One region of the Pseudarthrobacter sp. NPDC058362 genome, then DNA from elsewhere that is predicted to be linked to it. Evidence: predicted binding sites of a transcription regulator. Region 1 holds the regulator's gene; each other region holds the start of a gene.
What was found. Region 1 encodes HrcA, which represses chaperone genes, less so after heat shock. Its sites were predicted from a motif close to TTNGCACTCGNNNNNNNCGAGTGCNAA; they were not measured.
Positions count from the first base shown of each region.

Region 2: groES (co-chaperone GroES) is a predicted target of HrcA. The motif match lies at 1,644-1,670, and genes of this name have one in related genera.
Region 3: ACFWIX_RS03735 (FmdB family zinc ribbon protein) is a predicted target of HrcA. The motif match lies at 1,765-1,791, and genes of this name have one in related genera.

Region 1 is NZ_JBHXIW010000004.1:295,846-300,288, reverse strand. Features, by position in the region: gene ACFWIX_RS11095 (GerMN domain-containing protein) at 68-1,018, shown strand; gene ACFWIX_RS11090 (16S rRNA (uracil(1498)-N(3))-methyltransferase) at 1,005-1,781, opposite strand; gene dnaJ (molecular chaperone DnaJ) at 1,784-2,911, opposite strand; gene hrcA (heat-inducible transcriptional repressor HrcA) at 2,939-3,952, opposite strand; gene ACFWIX_RS11075 (DUF3097 domain-containing protein) at 4,126-4,443, shown strand, end outside.
Region 2 is NZ_JBHXIW010000001.1:759,855-764,297, reverse strand. Features, by position in the region: gene groL (chaperonin GroEL) at 1-1,113, opposite strand, end outside; gene groES (co-chaperone GroES) at 1,193-1,486, opposite strand; gene ACFWIX_RS03665 (DMT family transporter) at 1,714-2,655, shown strand; gene ACFWIX_RS03660 (hypothetical protein) at 2,580-2,975, opposite strand; gene ACFWIX_RS03655 (SAM-dependent methyltransferase) at 3,029-4,255, shown strand; gene ACFWIX_RS03650 (shikimate 5-dehydrogenase) at 4,262-4,443, opposite strand, start outside.
Region 3 is NZ_JBHXIW010000001.1:780,703-785,145, forward strand. Features, by position in the region: gene ACFWIX_RS03725 (AAA family ATPase) at 1-538, shown strand, start outside; gene ACFWIX_RS03730 (Flp pilus assembly protein CpaB) at 547-1,311, opposite strand; gene ACFWIX_RS03735 (FmdB family zinc ribbon protein) at 1,428-1,691, opposite strand; gene ACFWIX_RS03740 (5-formyltetrahydrofolate cyclo-ligase) at 1,826-2,458, opposite strand; gene galU (UTP--glucose-1-phosphate uridylyltransferase GalU) at 2,525-3,430, shown strand; gene ACFWIX_RS03750 (GNAT family N-acetyltransferase) at 3,435-4,055, shown strand; gene ACFWIX_RS03755 (hypothetical protein) at 4,137-4,443, shown strand, end outside.

The DNA.
Region 1 (4,443 bases):
TCCAGCTTCCGTTGGAAGGAGCCGCCCGGGGATCGGCGCACCACCCAGAAAGGACAGGGACATCATCGTGCCGGAAACCACCGCTCCCCGCAGGGGCGCACGCGCGGACCGCCGTGTGCGTACCGCGGTCGTGGCGGGTTTTCTGGCGGTGCCCCTGCTGACCGGATGCATCGCAGAGCCTGTCCCGGAACCCACAACACCTTCCGGCTCCGGCACGACTGCAGCGGGAACTCCGGGCGTCCCGGCCACAAGCGCACCGCTTGAAACGACACAGTCCTCCAACAAGGCCCCGGTCTATTGGATTGGCCGCAGCGGCCCGAGCGTCTTCCTTTACCGCGAGTTCCGGGACGTGCCGGAGCAGGAGAATCCCGTGACCCGGGCGCTGCGGGCCATGATGTCCGAGGAGCCGCTGGATCCTGATTTCTTCACGCCCTGGCAGAATCCCAGCAGCCTTGCCACGTCCATCTCGGGCAAGGACGTCATCAACGTGGACGTCTCCGAGGATGCCTTCAACAGCAACCTCGATGCGGATATGGCTGCCCGCGCGGTGCAGCAACTGGTGTACACGGCAACGGCCGCCGCGGCGAGTTCCGGGCTGATCGACTCCGGCCAGCAGATCAGGGTGCGCATCCTGGTGGACGGCCATACCGACTATCCCGCCTTCAAACATATCCAGCTGGGCGACCTGATGTCGCGCGCGCCCGGGATGGTGGCTCCGGTCTGGATCATCGACCCGCAGGAGGGCGTGGAACTGGGCGCGGGTACCGTCAAGATCACCGGACGCAGCACCAAGGCCGGAAGCAAGCTGCGCTGGCAGGTCCTGAAGGGCGCCGAGGGCGAGGCGAAGGCGCCGTACCTCACCGGTGAAGCGACAGCCGCCGCGGAAGCCGGGCGGTCCGGCGTCTTCACCCTGGACCTGAAGCTTCCCGCTGGTGACTACGAGCTGAAAGTTGCGCAGGCGGGTGCCGGTGACGGACCCGACCGGAACGCAGATACCAGGTCGTTTACCGTCCGGTAGTGTCCCAGCGGCCCAAGACATCGCTGGCGAGGACGACGGCGGCGGGCCCGGCCGTCGAGGAACGCAGGACGTGCGTGCCGAGCAAGGCCGTCACCGCCCCCTTATCGCACAGCCGTGTCACCTCGCGCGGACTGATGCCGCCTTCCGGACCAACGATCAGCAGCACTTCCCGCACGCCGTCGCCACGGACCCGCCATGCTTCAAGGACGTTTCGCAGCGGGCGGACCGCGTCCTCATGCAGGATCACGGCCAGGTCTGCGGCTTCCACGGCCGCGGCAAGCGCGGAGGTGTCGACCGCGGGACGCACCTCGGGGATCCACGCGCGCCGCGCCTGCTTTGCGGCCGCCGCAACCACGGACTGCCATTTGGAGTGCGCCTTTGCGGCCCGGTCACCCTTCCAGCGCACGATGGAACGTTCCGACTGCCACGGAACAACCGCGTCGATGCCCAATTCAGTGGCCGTCTCGATGGCCAGTTCGTCCCGGTCGCCCTTAGCGAGGGCCTGTACCAGTATCAGCCTGACGTCCGGCCGTGCCTCGGCTGTGATGGTAAGGCACTCGACTTCCAGCCGGGACGGCCCGGACGAGGTGACCGTCCCGGTCAGGCGCCTGCCGACGCCGTCCACGATGTCCAAGGGTTCACCCTGCGCCAGGCGTTTTACGGCGACTGCGTGCCGCGCCTCGGGGCCTTCCAGGACGAAGAGCGCGCCGGGACGAACCCCGTCGAGGCTTCCGGCGGGGGCGAAAAAGACCGGGTTGCTCACCGCTACAGGTTACCCAGCCGGTCCCGGAGCTTGGCGAACATGCCGCCGCTGGCGGCCAGCTTGCCTTCGGTGATCTGTTCTCCACGCAGCTTGGCCAGCTGGCGCAGCAGGTCTTCCTGGGCAGCATCCAGCCGTGCCGGGGTTTCCACCTGCAGGTGGACCTTCAGGTCTCCGCGGCCGTAGCCGCGCAGGTGGGTTACGCCAAGTCCGCGGAGGGTGATGATTTCGCCCGACTGCGTGCCCGGCTTGACGTCGATTTCCTGGATCCCGTCGAAGGTCTCCAGGCTGACATCGGTGCCCAGCGCTGCCGCCGTCATGGGGATGTTCAAGGTGGCGTGCAGGTCATCGCCGTCGCGGACGTAGGTGGCATCGTTGTTGACGCGGATTTCCACGTAAAGATCGCCTGACGGACCGCCGGCGGGGCCCGCCTCTCCCTGTCCCGAGAGCTGGATCCGGGTGCCGGTGGCAACGCCGGCAGGCACCTTGATGGTCAGTGACCGGCGGCTGCGGATACGGCCCTGGCCGCTGCACTCGTTGCAGGGATCCTTGATGACAGTGCCGAAACCTTCGCAGCTGCCGCAGGGTGCGGCGGTCATGACCTGGCCCAGGATCGAGCGGACCGCCCGCTGGACCTGGCCGCTGCCGCCGCAGATGTCGCAGCGCTCCGGGTGGGAGCCCGGCTGGCAGCAGGAACCTTCGCAGGTGGGGCAGGTGACCGCGGTATCCACCTCAAGCTTCTTGTTGACACCGAAAACGGCGTCGCGCAGCTCGATGCGGACGCTGATCAGGGCGTCCTGTCCGCGCCGTACACGCGATGCCGGACCGGTGGTGCCGCCGGCGCCGAAGAACGTGTCAAAGATGTCCTGGAACGCAAACCCCTGGCCTGCATATCCGCCGCCGCCGAAACCGTTGTCGGTGCCGTTCTCGTTCCCCGTGGTGTCGTAGACACGGCGCTTCTGCGGGTCCGAGAGGACCTCGTAGGCGTGGGTCACTGCCTTGAAGCGGTCCGAGGCATCCTGGCCGGGGTTGACGTCGGGGTGGAGCGTGCGGGCCAGCTTGCGGTAGGCCTTTTTGATCTCTTCCCCCGTAGCCTCCGGCGAGACTCCAAGGACGTCATAGTGGCTGCTCAAAGTTGGTTTCTCTTCCTTGTTGTAACGTCAGGGTCCCAGGATCCGGGACAGGTACCGTGCCACGGCGCGCACAGCGGCCATGGTGGTGGGATAGTCCATCCGGGTGGGCCCGAGTACTCCGATTTTCGCTGCGCTGTCCGGACCGTAGCCCGTGGCCACCACGGAAGCTTCCGCCAGGCCGTCGTAGGGGTTTTCCCGGCCGATGCTCACGGCCACGCCGCGGTGGTCCTGCGCCATTTCGCTCAGGAGGCGCAGCATGACCACCTGCTCCTCCAAGGCTTCCAGGACAGGGCCGATACTCAGCGGAAAGTCCACGTTGGAACGGGCCAGATTTGCTGTGCCGGCCATGACCATACGGTCTTCCCGGCTGTTGTGTGCCAACGCTTCGAGGCCGTGCGCCAGGGCCTGTGCCGCCTGCCGCTGCCCGGGGCTAACCGCGGTGACTACTGCGGAGAGGGACTGGGCCAGCTGGCTGAGCGGAGTTCCGCCCAGCGATCCCAGGAAGCGGGTCCGCAGCGCGGCCAGGGCGTCGTCCCCCAGGTCCTGCCCGACGTCGATCACCCGCTGGTCCACCTTGCCGCTGTTGGCGATCAGCACCACCAGCACCTTGCGCGGGGCCAGCAGTACGAATTCGATGTGGCGGACCAGCGCCCGGCTGAGGTGCGGATACTGCACCACGGCCACCTGGTTGGTGAGCTGCGACAGCAGGCGCACGGTCCGGTCCAGGACGTCGTCGAGGTCGTCCGCGCCCTCCAGCAGCGACTGGATGGCGCGGCGCTCCGCCTGGGACAGGGGCTTCACTGCCGAGATTTGGTCCACGAACAGCCGGTAGCCCTTGTCCGTGGGTATCCGGCCCGCACTGGTGTGCGGCGCGGTAATGAGTCCCTCATCCTCCAAAGCGGCCATGTCGTTGCGGATGGTTGCGCTGGAAACGCCAAGATGGTGCCGCTCCACGAGGGCCTTCGAACCCACCGGTTCGCGCGAGTGGACGTAGTCCTCGACGATGGCCCGCAGCACTTCCAGCTTGCGCGGTTCGCTCACACTCCACCTCCATCCAGGGTCCGGGACGGCCTCGCCTCCCCGTTCAGTCCGCCTTGGCGGTTAGCACTCGACATGCCTTAGTGCTAACAGTCTATTATGCCTCGGCCCGTTGTTAGCATTGGAACCGCTCCGGGCAGAACCGGGTACTGACTAGCACTAGGCGGAACGAATCCATGGATTACCAGAACTGGGGCCCCCGTGACCTAGCGGCTCCCGCCAGGACCGCGCCGCCAGAGGTCCCGGTTGAGCGTGGCATGGTCCTGGAGGACGTCCAGTCGGGCTGGGTGGGAGCAGTGACCCGGGTCGAGAAGTCCGGCGGTATGCACGTGGTCGCACTGGAGGACCGGCGCGGAAAGTCCCGCTCCTTCAAATTGGGATTCGGGTTCCTCCTCGATGGCCGGCCCATCCGGCTGATGCCGCCTGCTCCCCGCGCAGCCGCGGGACGGCCGGGCGCAGGACAGCCGGGCGGACCCGGCCGCACCGCGTCCGGG
Region 2 (4,443 bases), on a different contig from region 1:
GCCGGCCAGCTTGGCCAGGCGCTCCTGGAGCTTTTCCTTGTCCCAGTCGGAGTCCGTGCGGGTCAGTTCCGCGCGGAGCTGCGCCACGCGGGCGGCGACGTCCTCTGCGGAGCCGGCGCCGTCCACGATGGTGGTGTTGTCTTTGGTGACCGTGATGCGGCGGGCGGTGCCCAGCACCTCAAGGCCCACGGTGTCCAGGCTCAGGCCCAGTTCCGGGGAGACAACCTGCGCACCGGTGAGGGTGGCGATGTCCTGCAGCATGGCCTTGCGGCGGTCGCCGAAGCCCGGAGCCTTGACAGCCACGACGTTCAGGGTGCCGCGGATGCGGTTGACGATCAGCGTGGACAGGGCCTCGCCGTCAACGTCTTCGGCGATGATGAACAGCGGCTTGGAACTCTGCAGCGCCTTTTCCAGCAGCGGCAGGAATTCCTGCACGGAGGAAATCTTGCCCTGGTTGATCAGGATCAGCGCGTCTTCCAGGACGGCTTCCTGGCGTTCGGCGTCCGTCACGAAGTACGGGGACAGGTAGCCCTTGTCGAACTGCATGCCCTCGGTGAGGACCAGTTCAGTCTGAGTGGTGGACGATTCCTCGATGGTGATCACACCATCCTTGCCCACCTTGCCGAATGCCTCGGCGAGGAGCTCGCCGACCTCGTCGCTCTGGGCGGAGATGGAGGCGACGCTGGCGACCTGGGTGCCTTCGACCGGGCGGGCGTTCTCGAGCAGGCGGGCAGCGACGGCTTCGACGGAAACCTCGATGCCGCGCTTGATCTGGCCGGGAGCCGCACCTGCGGCAACGTTGCGCAGGCCTTCCTTAACCAACGCCTGTGCAAGGACCGTGGCGGTGGTGGTGCCGTCACCGGCAACATCGTTGGTCTTGGTGGCGACTTCCTTGGCCAGCTGGGCGCCAAGGTTTTCGTAAGGATCGTCCAGTTCCACTTCGCGGGCGATGGTCACGCCGTCGTTCGTGATGGTGGGCGCGCCCCACTTCTTGTCCAGGACGACGTTGCGGCCGCGCGGACCGAGCGTCACCTTGACGGTGTTGGCGAGCTTATCGATGCCGGCCTCGAGGGCCCGGCGGGCAGCGTCATCAAACGCAAGCTGCTTTGCCATGGTGGTGTCCTTTCAAAGACAGAAACCCCGCACCACGGGCCGGCCCGAAGGCCGACCCGGCAGCACGGGGATCCGGAGGTTACTTGACGACGATCGCCAGGACGTCGCGGGCGGACAGCACGAGGTACTCGGTGCCACCGGTCTTGACTTCGGTTCCGCCGTACTTGGAGTAGATGACGACGTCGCCGACGGCTACGTCAACAGGTACGCGGTTGCCGTCTTCGAAGCGGCCGGGGCCTACTGCAACAACTTCGCCTTCCTGGGGCTTCTCCTGTGCGGAGTCCGGGATCACCAGGCCGGAAGCCGTGGTCTGCTCGGCTTCGAGCGGGCGGACAACAATACGATCCTCAAGAGGCTTAATAGAGACCGACACTCGGACCTCTCCTTTTCGTCAGCAAATTCGTGGACTGGAAAGCTTTCCCGCCCTGGCTGGCAAACCGTCGTCGCGGTGCCGGCAGCAGCCTGGCTGGCAGCTCTACATGTGTTAGCACCCACCTGGGGAGAGTGCTAATGAAGACTCTATGCACGGGTTAGCACTCGGTCAAGGCGAGTGCCAGTATTTTCGTCACGGGCGGACGCTGGGGCCTGTAGATTTGAGCGGTGCGAGCTGCCATTTACCTGACCCTGGCCACCCTGTTCTGGGCCGGCAACTTCGTGGTGGGCCATGCCGCCGTCGAGACCATGGCCCCGCTCCAGCTGACGTTCTGGCGCTGGGCGCTGGCCGCGCTGCCGCTGCTGGTCCTTGCCCAGGCCATCGACCGGCCGGACTGGCGCGCCGTCCTGCGGCAGTGGCCGCGCCTGCTCCTCCTCAGCTGCCTGGGAATGACCGGCTACACGCTGCTGCTGTACAGCGCCCTGGGGCACACCTCCGCCCTGAATGCCTCGCTGGTCACCGCAGCCAACCCGGCCCTGATCATGATCCTCGCCGTAGTGCTCTTCCGCGACCGGCCGGCACCGGTCAGCTGGCTGGGAATAGCGCTGGGCCTGGCGGGTGTGCTGCTGGTCCTCACCGGCGGCGAGCTCCACCGCCTGCTGACGTTCTCCCTGAAGGCCGGGGAACTGCTGATCCTCGCCGCCATCACGGTGTGGGCCGGCTACACGGTCCTGGCCCGCCGGCAGTCGCTTCCGGCCATCACATCCACCGCCGTCCAGGTGGCCATGGCCGCCGCCGTCCTGGCTCCGATCGCGGCCGCCACGGGCACAGGCCTGCCCTCCGCTCCCGCCGAGGCATGGTCCCTGGCATTCATCGTGGTCTTCCCATCGCTGGGCTCGTACCTGTTGTGGAACCTCGCCCTGAAGCGCACCACGCCGGCAAATGCCGGAAATTACCTCAACCTCATTGCCGTGTTCACCGCCATCATCACGATGCTGCTGGGCCAGCCCATCACGGTGCCGCAGGTGCTGGGCGGTATCCTGGTGATTTCAGGGGTGCTCCTGACCAGCGTGGGGCAGCGGCAGGGCGGGCCTCAGCGGCCCAGGTCCTCGAAGTCGACGTCCTCGTCGGCGTCGTCGTCCCCTGCTCCCGCGCCGCGTCCGCGGTAAAGCACGACGGCGGCCGCGGCGGCCGCCAGGAGCGACACCACCAGGACCACGATGCTGCCCACGCGGGCACCGGTGTACAGTCCGCGGATGTCCTGGGCCTCCTGCGTATCATCCTGGATGCTGTTGCCGCCCACGGAGTAGACGGTGGCGTTGAACGCGTCCAGCATGAAGATGATGACCAGGAGCGCCACGCAGACCACGGCCACCGTGGCGCCGGCGATGAGCACCGGCCGGGCAACCCGGGCCGGTCCTCTACGCGGGGCTCCGCTGCCCGTTGAACCGTTCATTCCGTCCTGCCGGGGACCCGCTGCGTCGTTCATGCCATCAACCCTATCGGCATCGGGCGTGATGCTCCTCCACTAGGCTGGAACCCATGGCTGAAGCTCCCCAGGACCAGATTGCGCCGCTGCTCACCCCCGAAGGCTGGGACCTGCTGGGCTCCCTGGGCCCGTACCGGGAGGACGAGTCGTTCCACCTGAACGCAGCGCTCCGCAAGGCCGGCCACTCCCCCGCGCTCGTGTCCGCCGTCCTCACCCAGTCGCGGCTCCGGACGCGGGCCGAAGCGAAGTTTGGCGAGTTCGCCGCGCGGATGCTCTTCACCCAGGCCGGCCTGGAGCAGGCCACCCGGTTGAATGTCGCTGCCCGCCATGCCGAGCGCTTCGCAGCCGCCGGAATCCGGCACGTGGCGGACCTGGGCTGCGGGATCGGAGCAGACTCCCTGGCCATGGCGTCGCTGGACCTCACGGTTACCGCCGTGGAGATGGACGAAACCACCGCTGCCTGCGCCACCGTCAACCTGATTCCCTTCCCCAACGCAACGGTGGTCCACGCCGATGCCACGGCGGTATCCCTGGAGGACGCCGACGGCGTCTGGCTGGATCCCGCGCGCCGGGTCACCTCCACGTCCGGCACCCGGAGGATCTGGGATCCGGAGGCCTTCTCCCCTCCGCTGTCCTTCGTGGAGGCACTGGCCGCCACCGGCAAGGCGGTGGGCGTGAAGATGGGCCCGGGCATGCCGCACGAGTCCGTGCCGGCTGGCTGCGAGGCCCAGTGGGTCTCCGTGGGCGGCGACGTCACCGAAGTGACGCTGTGGTTCAACGCGGTCAGCCGTCCCGGCGTCCGCCGCGCCGCACTGGTCCTTGGTCCGCAGGGAGCGGCCGAAATAACCAGCGGCGAGGACTTCGGAGCAGGCCGGGACGCGCCGGTCGGAGCCGTGGAAGGCTACCTGTACGAACCCGACGGGGCTGTGATCCGTGCGGGGCTCGTGGCCGACGTCGCGCTCCAGCTCGGCGGGCACCTGGTGGACGAGCACATCGCCTACATCTGCGCGCCGGAACTGGTCGACAACCCCTTCGCGCGCGCCTACCGGGTCCTGGAGGTCATGCCTTATAACGTCAAGGCGCTCAAGGCCTGGGTGAAGGACACCGGCATCACGGTACTGGACATCAAGAAACGCGGCACGGCCGTGACCCCGGAAGAGCTGCGCAAACAACTGCTCCCCTCCGGCAAGCCTGCCCGGAAGGGAGCCGGGAAGACCGCCACCCTGGTGCTGACCCGCATCGGCGAGGACCGGGTGGCCGTGGTGGTGGAACCGGCGTAGGCGCCGCTACTGCGCCCGCATAAACTCCTCGGCCGCGCGCACCTGCTCCGGCGAGGGCCGGATGCCGGTGTAGAGCACAAACTGCTCCAGTGCCTGGATGGTGGCCACCTCAGCCCCCGTAATCACCGGCTTGCCGGCAGCGCGGGCCGCCCGGATCAGCGGTGTTTCGGCCGGAAGTGCCACGACGT
Region 3 (4,443 bases), on a different contig from region 1:
GTCCGACGGTACCGAGCAGTACCGGACGATGAGTGTGCGCGAACGGAGCCGGCTGCGGCCGCAGCTGCTGGAGCGCCTGGGCTGGCGATACATGCCGCTGTGGACCATAGAGGTCTTCACCGATCCGTCGTCCTGCGCAGACCGGATTGCCGGCTATCTGGGCCTTGAGAAGATGGTCCTTCCCGGCCGGACGGCGCCTGCCGCCGGATTCCTGGACGACGATGTGGACCAGGCCCTGAATGGCATCGACCTGCGCGATGCCATTGCGGCCCGCGGCGCGGGACCAGAAGCCCATCCATCATTTGAAAAGGAGGCGGGCAGCGTGAGCCCGGACCAGACGAAGGACGGCGCCGCGAACGACGCCGCTGAGGACAGCGCAGCGAAGGGTACGGCTCCGGTGAAACCCAGCCCGGACAAGGCGCTTCCGGACAGGGTGCTTCCGGACAAGGCTGCCGAGGATGATCCCCGGGCGTGGGGCGACCGCGACGAGGACCACGACACGTGGCTCAAGGAGCAGCGGCCTCCGCACTGGGGCTGATCCCAGGGTTACGGCCCCACGAGGACGAAAAACAGCTTTCCGCGGGTGGAGGCCCCCGCCAGGCGGGCCGCCTGCTCTGCTCCGGCAGCCACCACCAGCAGCCCCTCCGTCTCGGCAGTTCCCAGCCACTGGCCGCCGTCCCCGCCATGGGTCGACGTCCACAGGACCGGCACGCCTTTGGCCAGGACCTCCGGAGGACGTGCCTCCTCAAACCCGCCGGTACCAGTGAGGACCACGTTCACCAGCTGGCCAGGGGATACCAATCGGATGGAGGAGGGATCCGCCATGCGCAGGGGCACTGCGGCGGAGCCTGCCGGAGTGCCGGCCAAGAGGCCCGGGCCAACGAGCTGCGCGTCGGTGAGCAGCTGGCCCTTACGCAACGGTCCCGCCAGTTGCCGGCCAACGGCCTGGTCCTGCTCCCCGAAAAAGCCGTCGGCCACCGTCCCTGGAGGTACCTGGACGCGGGCCAAATCCGCACCGTCCAAGGTGGCCCCGGCGGGGAGGTCCCGTGCGGCGGCCACGGCTGCCACCGTGTCCAGCGGCGCCGGCGTCAGTTGGTGGACGGTGCTCGCGGCGGCACCGCATAAGAGCAGCGCCACGGCCAGCCGTCGGTTTCGGTTAAGCCAGCCGGCGAACCGTGCGGGAAACGTCCTGCGGGGCGTAGGTCGCAGCGTACCGGGGCGGCCCGGGCCGCCCCGGTTCGCTGCGATGCGGTTCGTTCGGGTGCGCGATGGTTTCGAACTGGTCCGGCCGTGAAGGAAAAAAGCAGGCATGTGCCCACGGTAGGGGTTCCGGCGACGGTAGGGTCAGGACGGGATTCCGTATGTGGAAAAGCGGATTCCGTGGGTGCAGCAGTGAGGGCGCCCGTTTACGGCCGGATGCCCGCCGGTCAGCTGGCAGCGGCTGCCGGAGCAGGCGTTGCGGGAGCGGCCGCGGGGGTCGACGCCGGCGCGGCCGAAACGGTGTTGCCCTTGGCATCGCGGGAATCGGTACGGTAGAAACCGGAGCCCTTGAAGACCACGCCCACGCTGTTGAACTTCTTGCGCAGAGTTCCCTCGCATTCGGGGCAGGATGTCAATGTGCTGTCCGAGAACGACTGGACAATGTCGAAGGCATGGCCGCAATCCTTGCAGGCATATGCATACGTTGGCACTGGTGCTCCTCCTCTTGGACAAACGAGAGGTCCCGTGCTGCCGGCCGCGGAACCGGTTCATCCGGTCGCCGCATTAGCAGTCGCAGGGCCTGAGTGCCAATTCTACCATCCGCCGGGCTAAGCCTGCGGCCTGGTCATTCTGAGGGAAGCTCCCGAAGACCTCCGGGGGTGAGCACCGCAGGCACCGGTCGGTCGAACGCCTCGGCCGGTATGCGGCCGGCGGGAAGCAGTTCCTCATCGTAGATTACTGCGGCCAGGGGGATCTCCTTCCCGGCGGTTGCCAGGTGTCCCAGGAATTTGTCGTAATAACCCCCGCCCTGGCCGACCCTGTTGCCTTCGACGTCCACCGCGGTGGCCGGAATGAACAGCGCAGCGGCCCCGCCGGCCGTCTCCGGTCCATGCCGGTCGCCCACCGGCTCGAGGATGGGAGCGAAAGGACTCCGCTCAAATTCGGCGGCGGGGCTCCAGTACACCCAAGCGAGTTCCCTGCCCGGTTCGCACACGGGCAGCAGGACGCTGTGCCCTGCCCCGTGCAGGGCTTCGATGAGGCGGAGGGTGGGCGGCTCGAAGCCCACGCTGAGGTAGACGCAGACGGTGCCCGGCGTGCCGGCTGTGATGGAACGCGCCCAGGCCAGGCCGTGCCGGGCCAACGCCGCTGCGGCCGCTTCCCGTTCCTGCACTGTCAGGGACGCCCTGTGCTGCCGGTGGGCCGCCCGAATGGAGTCCTTGGCTGCTGTTGAATCCTGGTGCACGTTACTGCCTTCCATGGTCGCCTCGTAGGTGCCGGGCTTCCGCTGTTACTGAATGCTTGACGCTGACGTTAGATTAGTCCGGTGAGCACCAGTAGCCCGAGAGTCCGCAAAGCCGTCATTCCTGCTGCCGGACTGGGTACCCGGTTCCTGCCCGCCACCAAGGCGATGCCCAAGGAGATGCTCCCCGTGGTGGACAAGCCTGCCATCCAGTATGTCGTGGAGGAAGCCGTCAGCGTGGGCCTCCATGACGTCCTGATGATCACGGGCCGCAGCAAGCGGGCGCTGGAGGACCACTTCGATCGGGTACCTTCCCTCGAATCGACGCTGTCCGACAAAGGAGACACCCGAAAACTCGAGGCCGTCCAGGCTGCCACGAAACTCGGCGACATCCACTATGTCCGCCAGGGCGACCCCAACGGGCTGGGGCATGCAGTCCTGCGGGCCCGCCAGCACGTGGGCGAGGAGCCCTTTGCCGTCCTGCTAGGTGACGACCTCATCGACGCCCGGGACGAACTCCTTGGCACGATGATCGATGTCCAGGCTCGGACGGGAGGCTCCGTGGTGGCACTGATCGAGGTGGAACCTTCGCAGATCAGCGCCTACGGCTGTGCAGACGTCGAGGCGATCGACGGCGAGGGGTACGTTCGGGTCAACCGGCTCGTGGAGAAGCCGTCCCCGGAGGAAGCACCCTCCAACCTGGCGGTGATCGGCCGCTACGTCCTGCACCCGGAAGTGTTCAACGTCCTGGAAAAGACCGGTCCCGGACGCGGCGGTGAGATCCAGCTGACCGATGCGCTGCAGGAGCTGGCAGGCAGCGATGGCGACGGCGGCGGCGTCTACGGCGTGGTATTCAGGGGCCGCCGCTACGACACCGGAGACAAGCTGAGCTACCTCAAAGCCTGCGTGCAGCTTGCCATCGACAGCGAGGACCTGGGCCCGGGGCTGCGGGAATGGCTGCCCGGCTTCGCCGCCGGCCTGTCGAAGTAGCGCCGTGCGGCCCGGCCCAATCTGGCCTGTCACGCTGGACTGCGCCGACCTTGTGCTGCGCCCCATCAGGTACCGGGACAAGCGGGAGTGGACCGAGGTCCGGGCCCGCAACGGTGAGTGGCTCGCCCCGTGGGAGGCATCCAATCCCGACCCTGCCGGCGGCCTGCCGAATTACCGCCAGATGGTCCGTTCCCTGAACGCGCAGGCTGCCCAGGCCACGGCGCTCCCGTTCGTGATCACCGAGCGGATGCCCGGACGTCGGCAACCCGTCATCGTGGGCCAGTTGACTGTGTCGTCGATCGTCTGGGGTTCTGCCATGATGGCCACGCTCGGGTACTGGGTGGATCAGGCACGCGCCGGGCACGGGATCGCGCCCACCGCCGTCGCGCTCGCTACGGACCACTGCTTCCGGACGCTCGGGCTGCACCGGATGGAGATTAACATCCGGCCTGAAAACGGGCCCAGCCTGCGGGTGGTGGAAAAGCTGGGATTCCGTGATGAGGGGTACCGGCCGCGCTTCCTGCATATCAACGGCGAATGGGCAGACCACCGGTCCTTCGCCCTCACCGCCGAGGAGGTGCCGGAGGGGCTGCTGAACCGCTGGCTGGCTGCCAGGCCGTCATAAATCCAGTGATTTGGCGGCTGTGGCACGACACACCGGCGCGAATGCGACGGCAGCCGCCGTGAAGCTCATACGGTTTTGAGTGTGGACTTCCCTCTTAGCAGCTCAGTGATCCTTGTGGTTGCTGTTGCGCTCTGGATTGTTTGGGTTGCCCCGTATGTCCTTCGGAACCGCAGGCAGCGGCTGCTGCCCGCCGGCGACGTGCCGGGGGATGCCCTGACCGATCAAACACCGGACCGGTCCGCCGGCCTCGTGTTGAACGTTGCAGCCCAGCAGGAGAAAGCCATGGACCCCAGGAAGAGCGCAGGAACCGCCAAGGACGCCGCCACTGCCCCTGCCCGGCGGCTGCGCATCCGGTATGGGCGCATGGCACTCGCCCTCGCCGGGCTGC